2 regions of the Chryseobacterium sp. CFS15 genome follow, and region 2 is predicted to be linked to the other one. Evidence: riboswitches for the same ligand, from Rfam matches in the RefSeq annotation. Region 2 holds a riboswitch; the other holds the start of a gene.

Region 1 (7,170 bases), on a different contig from region 2:
GGAATTTTTCTAATTTTTGCTTATTATTTTAAATTTTCTCCGATTTTAAGCCTTAGTTTTCTGATTATTACCCGTCTGTTAACAGGCTGTGCTGAAGGAATGGTCGGAGCAAGCCCGATTAACTGGGCAATTATGGCTTTAGGCGAAAAACATACTGCAAAAATAATTTCTTATAATGGTGTTGCCTGCTACGGGGCTTTAGCAATCGGAGCTTCTTTAGGAATTGTGATCGAACACGCATACAGTCTTTACGGTATTGGAATTCTTTCTATTATTTTAGGAATAATCGGATTTTTCTTTGCTAAAACCAAAGAAAATAAGACCAACACGAATCCAAAAGAAAATCAGTCTTTTTGGAAAGTTCTGGGAAAAGTAGCTCCTTTTGGAGTTTGTCTGGCTTTAGGTGGAATCGGTTTCGCAAGTATCTCTACATTTATCACGTTATATTACAATTATTTTCAGTGGAATAATGGTGCTTTGTGTTTAAGTGTTTTTGGAGGATTATTTGTTGCCGGAAGGCTGGTATTTAGCAATGTTATCAATAATTATGGTGGAATAAAAGTTGCCATTGCCTGTCTTTTTGTAGAAACCATCGGGCTTTTAATTATTGCATTTGCTACCAACGCTCAAATGGCATTGGTGGGAGCCGGTGTTACAGGATTAGGATTTTCTTTAATTTTTCCTGCGCTTGGTGTTGTTGCCATAAAGAGTGTTTCGCCATCAAGTCAGGGTTCTGCTTTAGCTGGTTATGGGCTTTTCATTGACATTTCTTTGGGCGTTGCAGGTCCGATAATTGGAAGTGTTGCCGATTTTTTCGGAATGCAGTTTATCTTCCCATTCAGTGCAGCAATGGTTTTTATAGGATTGGGGCTGGCTTATTTTCTGAAGAAAAAATCAAACTTAAAGAAACTGAATAAGGCTTAAATTAAAGACTTCATGTAATAAATTTAAAACATTTAATTCAGACAAAAAAGGTTGCAAAAAAATTGCAACCTTTATATTTTTAAACAAGACTTATTATTGTCCCATCAAATCTCTGATACGTTCCTGCATCAATTCTTGATCTGAAAGTGCATCCCATCCGAAAACAGCAATCATCACAATATTTAAAACAAGATAAAGTGCACTTAATATCAAACCAATAATACACAGAATTCTTCCGGTGTTAAGGTTATTGTAATCAGAATATAATGTCGGATTACTTTGGTACAACGCATTGTCTTTTTTGTAAAGTACAAGTCCGATAATCCCGGCAATTAATCCCAGGACACCGTAGCAACAGCATCCGACGATAGAGACAATTCCTAGAACAAGTACTGCAGTAGCATTAGGTAGTTTTTGTTGATTCATAATTTGTTTTTTTAATGTTTAGTTTAAATGAATAATAAAATGTTTATAAAAGTAAGAAAAAACCATGATCAGTGAATTAATTATTGCTAAAAAAATCAAAATCTGTCCGTAATTTCTTTTTTTGTCTATAAAATTGATTCCTACAAAGCAGAAAAACAGCAACAATGTATAAACTGCCGGAAACATTTGAAAGGCTTCAGAAAACTTTCCCTGAAAAACCATCAATATTGCCCGTTGTGATCCGCACCCGAAACATTCGATTCCCAAAAACTTTTTGCTGGGACACGGAAGCATAAAGTCTTCTATACGCATTGTTGTCTTTTAAATTCGATCCTAAAATTAAGAAGAAATTTTCGCTCTAAGGTATTGATGTGGAAAAAAAGATTCTTCTTTCATTTCAAATGAACCCTGAACGGCCAAATAAGGATTTCGCAAAATCTCTCTCGCTACAAATATAAGATCAGCTTCATTATTCTGTAAAATCTCTTCTGCCTGTTCGGTTTTTGTTATCAGACCAACTGCTCCTGTTTTCACATTCGCCTGATTTTTCACAGCAGAAGAAAACGGAACCTGGTAACCGTCAAAAACTGAGATTTTTGCTCCATGAATATTTCCGCCGCTTGATACATCAACCAAATCAACATTGTGATCTTTTAAGATTTTTGCCAATTCTACACTGTCATCAATATCCCAACCGTTTTCCGCATATTCCGTTCCCGAAATTCTTACAAATAACGCTACATTTTCATTAAGTTCTTCGTTGACGGCATCTACAATTTCCAATAAAAATCTGATTCTGTTTTCAAATCTTCCACCATATTCATCAGTTCTTACATTAGAAAGTGGTGACAAAAACTGATGAATAAGGTAACCGTGAGCACCGTGAATTTCAACGACATCAAAACCTGCATTTACCGCTCTTTTTGCTGCATTTTTAAAATTCTGAATCTGTTCTTTTATTTCATCCACAGTCAAGACATGAGGAATTCTTTCTGTCGGATGATACGGGATTGCACTTGGAGCAACCGTTTCCCAGCCTTCCTCCAAAGAGATTTGCTTATTTTCCCATGTAGAACCTTTTCTTCCGGCATGTGCAATCTGAATTCCTATTTTGCTGTCTGAATTTTTATGTACGAATTCTACAATTTTCTGAAGTTCAGCAGCCTGTTTGTCATTCCAGATTCCCATGCAGTGATTGGTAATTCTGCCTCTTGGTTCTACGCCACTTGCTTCCACCACGAGAAGTCCCGTTCCACCTTGAGCACGGCTTCCGTAATGTACAAAATGAAAGTCGTTGGCAACACCGTTTTCGCAAGAGTACATACACATCGGCGACATTACCCAACGGTTTTTAAGCTCTACATTTCTAAATTTTATTGGAGAATATAACATTGAATTTAATTTTTCTAAAAGTTAAAATTACAAATTTAGTATAGTAACAAAGATGTTGCCAGCTTCCTTAAAAAGGGTTACATTTACCGCCCTTTTTAAGGAAATAAAATGAAAAAAGATATAAAGATCGGTTTCGAGCATTTTACAAGCAGAAATGAACTGACAGAAATAGAAAAAAGCCTTTTTGAAAAAGCAATTCAAGCCAGAGAAAATGCGTATGCTCCCTATTCCAACTTTTTTGTAGGATGCGCAGTTTTATTGGAAAATGGTGAAATTTTCTCAGGAAACAACCAGGAAAATGCAGCTTTTCCTTCCGGACTTTGTGCAGAACGAACTGCTCTTTTTTGGATCGGAGCTAACTTTCCGGATCAAAAGATTAAAAAAATATTTATCGTGGGCGGACCAAAAGAATTTTCGGAGAAAAACCCACCAATTCCTCCATGTGGAGCTTGCCGACAAAGTATTATAGAATACGAGACAAAGCAAAACGAAAATATTGAGCTTTATTTTTCCAATTTAAATGATGAGGTGATCAAAGTGACCTCTATAAAAGATTTGCTTCCTTTTTATTTTGACGGAACATTTTTGTAAGGTTTATCACACAAATTAATACCGCAGATTGTGTTTAATAAAATTTAATCTTTCTTTTCAAAAAAACTATATTTGCAAAAATTTTGGTTTCCAAGAGATTGGAACTAAGAGGGAATTGGGTGAAAATCCCAAGCTGTCCCCGCAACTGTAAATCGCACTATGATTTTCTACAAAAAAACCACTGCCAAAACGGGAAGGTGTAGCAAAGCGAAAGTCAGGAGACCTGCCGAAATTTAACATTAAAAATAGAATTGCTTTCGGAGGAAAGGCAGCGTATGACATGATTTTAAAAAGAGCATTAACCCTACTTTCTGTATCTTCTTGCCTGACGATTTACTATAGTCAGGAAAAAGATATTGACACCGTATTTGTATTCGATAATCAGATGAAAAAAGTAAAACTTTTTCATTCTTTAACTACTTTATCTCCTGCAGATATTCAAAAAAACTCTTCGAATCTTTCTGAGGTTTTACGATTTCAGTCGCCTGTTTATATTAAAGAAAATGGTCGTGGAGCAGTTTCTTCGCCTTCATTTCGAGGAACAACGGCTCAACAAACAGCTTTTGTCTGGAACGGGATTAATATTAATTCGCAGTTTTTGGGACAGGGTGACATCAATAACATTGCCCTTTTCGGATACGATCAAATGGAAATAAAATCAGGTGGCGGAAGTGTCATTTACGGAAGCGGTGCCATTGGCGGAAGTATTCATCTGAATAACGATCTGAGTTTCAATAAAGGTTTCAACGGAATGTTTAATTCAGAAATTGCTTCTTTCGGCACTTATAATAATTTTGCAAAGGCTGCTTTCAGCAATGATAAATTCAGTTTTAAAGTTTCAGGAAATTACCTGATCAGCCAAAATGATTATAAAGTTCCCGAGGAAAATTATATCAACAGAAATGGGAAATTTTACAACTCAACTTTAAATATTGGTACTTCTTATAAAATTGCTAGCAACCAGACCATTTCCTGGCAAAGTCAGTTTTATGATGCAACCCAAAACTATCCTATTTTTACAGAAAACGGAAACAAGAGTAAATATGAATCGCAAACGGTAAGAAGTTTACTTTCCTGGGATATCAATAATTCTAAAATTTCAAACAGCTTAAAAGCAGCTTATACGGAAGATAATTTTCAATATTTCGGAAATTATAATGACTCTTACACAAGTGGCGGAATTAATAAAAATTATATTCTTAAAAACGACTTCAACTATTTTATTGATCCCAAATGGAATATCAATTTAATTGGAGAATTTCAGCAAAACCAGGGAGAAGGTTTGGGAACTTCAGGAATTACCGGCACAGTAAAAAGAAATGTAGGATCTGCTGCAGGTCTATTGAGATACTTTGCAACACCTAATCTTCGCTTTGAAGCAGGAATTAAGCAAGATTTTGTTGAAGATATCAAGTCGCCTCTTCTCTACTCTTTCTCAGGAAAATGGAAAGCCAATAACTGGTACAGCCTGAATTTGAATTTCTCTAAAAACTTCAGATTCCCTTCCTTTAACGACTTGTATTGGACGCCTGGCGGAAACCCGGAACTGCGACCTGAAACATCAGTTCAGACCGATATGAACCATGAGTTTAAAGTTGGAGATTTTAAGCTGACTTTGAGCCCTTATTATATGCGAATCACAGATATGATTCGTTGGCTGGATACCGGTTTGGGATACTATTCGCCATTCAACACCAACAAAGTAGAATCTTATGGTTTAGAATCGCAACTTAGTTATCAAAAACGGTTTAATGAAGATCATTCAGTAAAGCTTGTAGCGGGCTATACTTATGCGAAATCTATTAATTTGGAAACTCAGAAGCAGCTTACTTATGTTCCGCTTCATAAATTTTCATCGAATGTAGATTATCAGTATAAATTTCTACGTTTTTACGCACAAGGAATGTTTAACGGTTTAACGTATACAACGTCTGATGAAAGCAAAAAATATGCGATCTATCCGTATTTTGTGATGAATGCAGGTCTTTCGGCAACATTTATGAAAAATTATACTTTAGGGATAAAGGTGAACAATATCACAGATGCTGTCTATGAAACAATGGCCTATTATCCTTTACCAAAAAGAAATTACAGCATAAACGCAACAATAAATTTTTAAATCAATTATATTATGAAATTAAACAGACTATTACAGTTTATTTTTGGATTCGTCCTGTTATTTTCGATTTCGTGTACATCAGAATACGAAGAGACAATTCCGGAAATTACTTATCAAAACGGACTTCTTATTACCAACGAAGGTAATTTTGGGTCACCAAATGCAGATGTTACTTTTATTACAAAAGATTTAAGCTTAATGCAGAACGACATCTATAAAGCAAACAACAACAAAGAAAACCTTGGTGATGTACTTCAGACCATGGTTTTAAACGGAGATAAAGCATATCTTTTACTGAATAACTCAAACAAAATTCAGATTGTAGACCGCTATTCATTTAAAAAAGCAGGAGAAATCACAGCTCAGTTAAACAATCCTCGTTATATGGCGATTGCAAACGGAAATCTTTACGTTTCAAATGATAAATACGGCGGAGCAAAATTTGTAAATGTTTATAAATTGTCTGATAATTCTTTTGTAAAGAAAATCGATTTCGCATCTACAAGCACCGTTGAGAGAGTAGTTGAAGCAGGAGGAAATATTTTTGTGCAAAATGCTTCATATGGTTTTGGGAATACCATCACAAAAATCAACACGACCACTAATGCAATCGAAGGAACACCGACACCGATGCCAAACGGAGATATCACCAAAACAATTACGTACAACAGCAATGTGTATGTAATTGCTCAGGGAACTGCTGATTCTTATATTTACCAGATCAACCCAGCAGGAAGTATTGTAAAAACAACCACTCTTACAGGGATTGCTAATGGTACCAATCTTCAGATTGACGGTGGCAGATTTTACTTCACTTCAAGCAATAAAGTTTATTCTATGGATATGAATGCTACGGCTGCACCTACCAATCCTATTATTACTGCGGTTGATGGTGGAGCAAACTTTACTCTTTACGGATTCAGTGTTATTGACGGAAGAATCTTCACTTCTGATGTAAAAGGATTTACTCAGCCAAGTGAAATCACCGTGTACACAACCGGAGGAACTGTTATCAGTAAATTCACAGCAGGAATGGGAGCTACATCGGTTTATAAAAACTAATTTCTCATTTTAGTAAATAAAAAATGCGGTTTCAACAGAAGCCGCATTTTTTATCTGCAAACTTTATCTTCTTGCTTTAAAATAAGCTTTAAAAGATTCACAACCACTCATCATATCTTCATATTCATCAGAATATTTATTTTTAAGATTCTGGTAATATTTATTTTGCCTAAATCTTCTGTCTTCGTAATATTCAGCATTAGAAGAATAATTTGTAGTATTCTCTCCAATAAAGTCATAATTATTATTTTCACACCTTCCCTGCATCCTTATGCACAAAGCTCGGAATTGATCTGTTTGAGCATTCTCTAAAGCCTTTCCGTAATAGAATTTTGCAAGAGAAGCAGTATTAAATTCCTGATTGTCTTCATGTATTGAAAAGTTCCCTGCCGAGCTTACAGAATAACGTCTCATCATCCACGCATTTCCATATTGCGACATATTATAATAACAATTTGCTACCAAGAAATAATAATAATCTTTGTCTCTTTCTTTCGGATTATTGGCTCTATTAAGATATTCTATAAGCTTTTTGGTAATCGAAATTTTATTGATTCTAAAATGTTCTTTTTCAGGAATAAAATCTGGAGTATATTTTAAATGATAAAAAGGATTCTTATCAAAAACTTTACCGGATGAATAATAACTGTCTTTAC
Region 2 (7,170 bases):
ATCTGTACTGGTATTGCCGCTTCAATGGGAGCTGTTTTATTGGTTGCAGGTGAAAAAGGAAAACGTTCTGCTTTGAAACACTCAAGAGTGATGATTCACCAGCCTTCTGGTGGAGCTCAAGGTGTTGCTTCTGATATGGAAATCAATTTAAGAGAGATGTTGAAGCTTAAAAAAGAGCTTTATGACATTATTTCTGAGCATTCTGGACAAACTTACGAGTGGGTTGAGAAAGCGTCAGACAGAGATTACTGGATGACTTCTACCGAAGCGAAAGATTTTGGAATGGTAGATGAAGTTTTACAAAGATCAAAAGAGAAGAAATAATTTTTTCTTGAACTAAAATAAAAATCCCCGCTCACTGAGATTCTCGAAGTGAACGGGGATTTTTTTAATCCTAAAATTTGAATTACTTTTTGATGATTTTATGTGTCGTTGTCGACTGATTGGTTTTAATTTCAACCAAATAAACTCCCGATTTCAAACTTTGAATATTAATCTTTTTACTTTTTGTATTCAAAACTTTTTGACCTGAAATAGAGTAGATGTTGATAGTATTGATCTCATCTTTGGTTTCAATAATGATAAAATCACTCGCAGGATTCGGATATATTTTAAAGCTTTGCTTTACAGCATCCGAAACACTTAAATTAACATTGGCTTCTGTTGGCGTAAACGGTCTTCTTGTTCCGAAACTCAATCCAAACCAATCATTATTTGTTAAGGTTATTGTAGAAAGATTAGCATTGGTTTTCCAGTTTGATAGATTGGTTCCTTTGTATAATTTCCAGGTGTTTGTACCGTTTGCTGTTCCTGATAAAGAATTCAATGATAAAGTAGAAACCTGATTTGCAACAGAAGTATAATTAAAGGTGCTGCTTTGAGCATCAATCAACTGTAAAGCCTGTTCTGCGGTAATGGTTCCGTTGTATTGAATTCCAAAAACAAAAGAATTAGCATTTCCGTTAGAATTATCGGTTCCGAAATCGATAACAACTAAACTTTTATTGCTTCCTGTTCCAATCCAGTTGGTGATTTGTGAAAAATTAAACCATAACGAACTGTAGGCAGGAATTGGCGTTGCAGGAGCTTCAGCAGTAGGATTACTAAAACCGTAGCTTGCGCCATACCATTCTCCGTTTGAAATTGTTCCGCTGTTCATCCATCCTCCCATAGACCAATTATTTGTATCGCTACCTCCCCATAAACACCAATAGTCTGGTGCAGATTGTGCAACATGATCATTAAATGATACTTTATCAAGAAAGCCGTTATTGAAAGTAAGAATATAATCAAATGCCGGTTCTGCATTTTTTATCATTTGCATCATTTGAGGACCGGTAATATTTTGTCCGGGATTGAATTTTACTCCCCAAACATAAGATCTGTCATCAGTTCCGTCTTTAAAATCGGCAACAAAATAAGCGGTTTGAGAGCCTGTTCCCACAAAAAACTTTACATCGTTTGCTGTTAATTGTGCAAAACATAACGCAACAATAAAAGTGAATATAAAACTTAATATTTTTTGCATATCAACTATTATTTAATGATTAACTTTTCGCTGAAGTTGATATTTTTTTCGGTAACTTTTACAATATAAATACCTTTTGATAATGTGCTAACATTAATTCCTTTTTCAGTGTATTTCTCATTAATAACGATTCTTCCATTGAGATCATAAACCTGTACATTTCCAGAATTCAGGCCTTGTACAAAGAATCTGTTGCTTGCAGGATTTGGATATATCGTTAATTTTGAAACTTTACTATTTTCAGATGTAGAAAGGGATGCGCTATTATAAGCAATGATTTGATTAGGTAGAGAAGTTACTGTAAAAGTATTCAGTAAAGTACCTTGTAAATCGTACGTGTAAATTTTTCCCGGCGAAACATATCCTGAAGGATCGGCTGCATAAATTTTATTATTAATAACATTAAATCCGTACGCAGTACCATAGCTGTTTACGGTAATGGGCGTAACTGCAATAGGCGTGGTATTAATCGACGGTGCATCAATTGGTGTTTTGTAAATGGAAGCTTCATTCATGTAATAAATGTTCGTTCCGTCAGTATCCATATAAGCTGGCTTTACGCCAGCCGGAAATGTAGTGCTAGAAACCGTAGTTTGATTCGTTGTATTATAAACAGTAAGTGTCCCAAAAGAAGTTTGTGCATAAGGATCTCCCGAACTCATTATGTACAAAAGATTGTCTTTTTCAAAAATACTGTTTGGTGAGTCACCTACATTTACCTGTGATTCGACAGTATTGGTTGTCGTGTTGATTACATCCATAAAATGATTGAGACCGTAACCTCCTTTCAACAAAACATATAGTTTGTTGTTTTTACTAAAAATCTTTTCGGGGCCATTTCCTACAGGAATATTAGCTTGATGAGCGTAAGTGTTTAAATCATAAACCGATACGTAGTTTGTTGGACCATTGTTTCCCCAATTGGTTACATAAAATTTGTTTCCGCTGAATGCGATGTATCTTGGGTTATCAAGATTGGTAGAAATAGTTGTAATCAAAGTAAAATCAGATTTATTAATGACTTTGATTTGATTGGAAATGTTTAAAACCACAAAAATCTTATCACCAAAAATTTTAATGTCCTGAGCAGTATCACCCAGCGTAGCATTATTGTTTTTAAGTTTAAAATAATTGTTGGTAACAACAGATTGATTGTTGATCAGCGAAATTTCAGCATTATTGCTTCCGGCGCCGCCTTCGTTGAGCACTAAAACTCCTTCAGTTTGAGCATTTGCAAATGAAAATACAAAGGCAAGAATAAGAAAATAGATTTTCTTCATGATATAATTAAATTTAAAGTTTTGTTCCCGAAACTTCACTGCAGGAAAAAACAGTCATGAAAAAATATCCGAAGATGTGATCTCATAAACTTTTATTCCCGAAAGTTGAAATTAATCTAAGGCAGGTCTCCTGGCTTGCATCTTATTATAACCTTCCCATTTTATTAACACAAAACAGTGGTTTTTATTTATAATAAGTTGAATAGCTTACAGTTGCGGGTACAGCTCAAGAATTATTTTACTTCACTTGATTCCCTATTAATGAACGCATGGGTTCAACCTTAAACTTGTGCAAAGATATTATTTAAATTTTGAATAATATTATTAGTAATAATTTAATGATTTAAAATTATTGTAAATAGTAATGTGATTTTTGATATTTATTTTATTAAATTAATGAAAAAAGACATACCTAATGATATGTCTTTACTTTTTTGATAAGAATTATTTCTTAATTAAAACCTTCAATAATTTTTGAGAAATCTTCAAGTTTCAATGCAGCTCCACCGATAAGACCACCGTCGATATCAGGTTGAGAGAAAATTTCTTTAGCATTATCAGGTTTTACAGAACCACCGTAAAGAATAGAAACTTCGTCAGCAACTTCCTGTCCGTATTTTTCTGCAATAATTCCTCTGATGTGAGCATGAATTTCCTGAGCCTGCTCCGGAGTTGCCGTTTCGCCAGTTCCGATTGCCCAAACCGGTTCGTAAGCAATAACCACTTTTTTGATTTCTTCCGCAGAAAGAGTGAAAAGCGCTGTTTCTGTCTGAGTTTTTACAACATCGAGATGCTCTCCTGCTTTTCTTTGTTCTAAAGTTTCACCATTACAATAAACCGGGATCAAACCTTTATCTAAAGCTAATTTTACTTTTTTGTTGCAGCTTTCGTCGTTTTCACCGTGATATTGTCTTCTTTCAGAATGCCCGATCAAAGAACCTGTCGCATCGATAGACTCCAACATATCTGCAGAAAGCTCGCCTGTGTAAGCTCCGCTTTCGTATTCGCTCATATCTTGTGAAAAAACTCCGATTTCGTCTTTTTCAAAGATATCTTTTGCCATCATTAAATATAAAGAAGGCGGCGCGATCCAAACTTCACAGTTGGTTGTATTATTAGTTTTATAACTAAGTAATTGAATCATTAATTGTTGAGCATCAATTACATTTTTGTTCATTTTCCAGTTTCCTGCAACTATTTTTCTTCTCATAGTTAAATATTTATATGATAATCTATTAAGTTTAATTGTTTTAAAAATTCAAAAGAATTAATGTAAAATTCTTTGAATGAATTAAGCGTCATTAATTTATTAATTTCTATTTTTTGACCAATGATTTGATACAAGTCACTAATTGCTAAATCTTTTCTTCTCTTTTTTGGAAGCTCATTGTTAGTAATTCTTAAAGCTTCAATGATTTTAAGCTTAGGATTTGTAAATTGTTCTGGATTTCCTGAGAGATTTAATTGAGCTTTTGTTTTAGTTGTTGAAATTTCCTTTTTAAAAAGATCAAAATCGGCTAGCATCCAAGACTCAGTCATATAAATAGGAATTATTGGAATAATTTTACATTCATTTATTTCTGTAATGGAAGAAGTTGCTTTAAACAAAGGTTCAAATTTATTTTTAATTACATCATCTATTGAAGAATCATCAGCATCAGAATGTATGTAAAATATATCTGTTGAATTTTCACTGTATCCTTTTTTAATACTGTTAATAGATTGTTCAACAAATGAATCACCATCTTTATTAAGTGGAGTAAGTATAATCTCAACATCTTTGTTACTATAAGAGCATAAAATATCTGAAATAGTCTTTTCAATTATACTTTTATAAAAAACTTTGTCGGTTGTTCCTTCAAAAGTATATCCTAAAAAAAGTTGGTAACTCATACTATTAAATCAAATTTTCCCATATTTAAATAATCTTGAATGTCAGAAAAAGTTACCCGATCTTTAAATAAAGTTGCTTGTTGAGTTTTTTCTGACAAAACAATTTTTGTAGTTTCGATTTTATATTTTTTATCATCGACATTAATTATTGAAATTCTCATTTGGCTAAACCATAAAATCTTTAACTGATCGTTTTTATAGTTTTTCATTAAATTACCTACTAAAACAGGAGAGTGAGTATTTACAATTACCTGACGTAACGGTGCTTGATCATCTGAAAAGTCTGAAGATAAATCTGTTAATAAATCCAACATTGTGGACACTCTCTGAGGATTTATTCCATTTTCTGGTTCTTCAAAACATAAAAGACCTGAGAATTCTTCATCATATTCTAAAATACATAGAGTTAATATTCGTAATGTCCCTTCAGATAATACTCTTGAGGTATATTCTTTCTTATCAACATCAATAAGTTTAATAATATACTGCCTATTTTCTTTGTCATCGACAATTTTTACTTCAACAAAATTGGGTAGAAACTGATTTAGCTTTCTTGAGATTTCACCAATTGCAAAAAGGTTATTTTGTGATATTCGAAATAAAGCTGCAGCTAAGTTTTTACCTGTTTGAGAAATTTCATCTTCACCATTATTTTTACTCGTTGGTTCTCTTAAATCATCAGGATTGAGTTGTAGAAATTTCCAAGATCTCATCTCTTCTTTTGCGGCCAGTATATGCTTGAAATCAACAGTATCAATACTACTTAGAACTGTTCTGTTTGCATTTACTAGTGGGATATGTCTAATTGATCCACCTTTAGAGCCATCTTGATGAATTGATACCGTATCAATTTCATTAACCTTAATTGTATCAAGGTATGGTTTTCCTCTGTTCCCTTCTACCTTAGGTATCCAATTTTCAGTATAGCTTTTAGGTATATATTTTACCCATTCATCATCTTTATTTTTTTTCAGATTTACGAGACTTTCATATATTAATTCAACATCATCTAAACCAGATTTATTTATGAATCTTTTAAGTTTTATATGGTATCTTAATCGAGTGTATTTTAAAACGGCTTCATTTCCCCATGCATCTTTTACTTTTTTATTTACTAACATTTCAACCTCAAATTCCATCATATTTGAATAATGATTAAGATCGTACATTGTAAATAATTCTAAAAACTCACCTCTTTGCTCACTTAAAGCTCTTTTGATATTATCAGTTTCTGCTAATTTTGATAATAGTATAAGAGCGTCGAAAAGATTACTTTTTCCGGATGCATTTGTACCAGCAATTACCGTAAAAGGAGTAAATGACATTTCAAAATTATGAAATGACTTAAATCCATTTATTTTAATTTTTGTAATCATATTCTATTTTTGTAAAATTATTTAATATTCCAAAGGTTTTTCAAAATAACATAGAAAGTATGTTCTTCATCGGTTACTTTGTCATCAGCTTTAATTAATGTTTTTGCAAATTTGATGAAATTTAAGCGTTCTTTTTCTGTAGAATCATCTAAAAAGCAACGACCGTGAAATTCAAAATGAGCCTTCCATTCTTCGGGTTTAAGTAATGCAATAGTTTCCAGTTCGTCATCTAGATTGATCTTAAATGGAAATTCGTCAGCAAGATATTGCTGTACCAACATTCCTTCTTCCGGAGCAAATTCTCCGTCTACAGATGAAAGAATCATCAGTAAATGGTAACCTGCAATAGATTTATTTGATTTATGCATTGTTTTATATTTAAAGTTTAATGTTCAGTGTTTAATATTTTCAAAATTAGTAATTGACAATTCACCATTCACCATTATTGACAGCTTTAGTCAACATAATATTTTGCAGGTTGTTTGTCTACAATTTTTCCTTTTTCTAAAACCAGCACAAAAGGATTGCTTCTTGCAATTGTTTTGATCGCAGTGCCGTCCATCATTGCATTTTTAATGGTTTTAAAAGTGTTTTGGTCAGTAGAAACACCGTAAATAACAGCTCCTTTTTGAGCATTTACTTTTGCTTCTACTTTTTTAATCAGTTCTGGAGAAACCTCTTTTGGATGATACGCAAAAACTAAAATTGCTTTAGGAGCATTGATAATTTCATCGGTCAAATCAATTCCCGTAGCATCTTCAATTTTAAATTTCACTATTTCAGATTTGTAGCCTTCTTTAACGAGTTTAGATTCATTTTTACCTTCTTCAATTTTCCATGGTGAACCTTCTTCCCAATATTTTGTTTCGTTTACATAATCGTCAGAATTAATCTTTAAAACTTCGCCTGTTTTAGAGTTTTTCATTGAATAGAATGTCTTATATTCAAAAGGATTTTTGATGATTTTTGCTTTTTCAGCTTTCAGATCGGTTCCGATTTTATAATCACGGAAATCAATAATCGGCTCGTTGATGATTCCAATGGACATAATAACAATCATAATTCCGCAGAATGCTCCAAAAGCAATTGATTT

The links. Region 2 has a riboswitch for cobalamin ahead of OH814_RS19725 (T9SS type A sorting domain-containing protein). Riboswitches for the same ligand answer to the same signal wherever they lie in the genome.
Region 1: another riboswitch for cobalamin. It lies ahead of OH814_RS03875 (TonB-dependent receptor domain-containing protein); the one in region 2 lies ahead of OH814_RS19725 (T9SS type A sorting domain-containing protein).

What each region holds. Positions count from the first base shown of each region.
Region 1 covers NZ_JAVHYL010000002.1:245,055-252,224, reverse strand. The annotation lists gene OH814_RS03900 (MFS transporter) at 1-924, shown strand, start outside; gene OH814_RS03895 (CCC motif membrane protein) at 1,018-1,350, opposite strand; gene OH814_RS03890 (DUF2752 domain-containing protein) at 1,369-1,644, opposite strand; gene namA (NADPH dehydrogenase NamA) at 1,690-2,742, opposite strand; gene cdd (cytidine deaminase) at 2,851-3,333, shown strand; cobalamin riboswitch at 3,401-3,579, shown strand; gene OH814_RS03875 (TonB-dependent receptor domain-containing protein) at 3,614-5,452, shown strand; gene OH814_RS03870 (DUF5074 domain-containing protein) at 5,465-6,514, shown strand; gene OH814_RS03865 (hypothetical protein) at 6,578-7,170, opposite strand, start outside.
Region 2 covers NZ_JAVHYL010000018.1:9,583-16,752, reverse strand. The annotation lists gene clpP (ATP-dependent Clp endopeptidase proteolytic subunit ClpP) at 1-324, shown strand, start outside; gene OH814_RS19730 (T9SS type A sorting domain-containing protein) at 407-1,528, opposite strand; gene OH814_RS19725 (T9SS type A sorting domain-containing protein) at 1,537-2,808, opposite strand; cobalamin riboswitch at 2,911-3,107, opposite strand; gene tpiA (triose-phosphate isomerase) at 3,260-4,018, opposite strand; gene OH814_RS19715 (DUF4276 family protein) at 4,021-4,701, opposite strand; gene OH814_RS19710 (AAA family ATPase) at 4,698-6,077, opposite strand; gene OH814_RS19705 (TerB family tellurite resistance protein) at 6,095-6,445, opposite strand; gene OH814_RS19700 (BT_3928 family protein) at 6,532-7,170, opposite strand, start outside.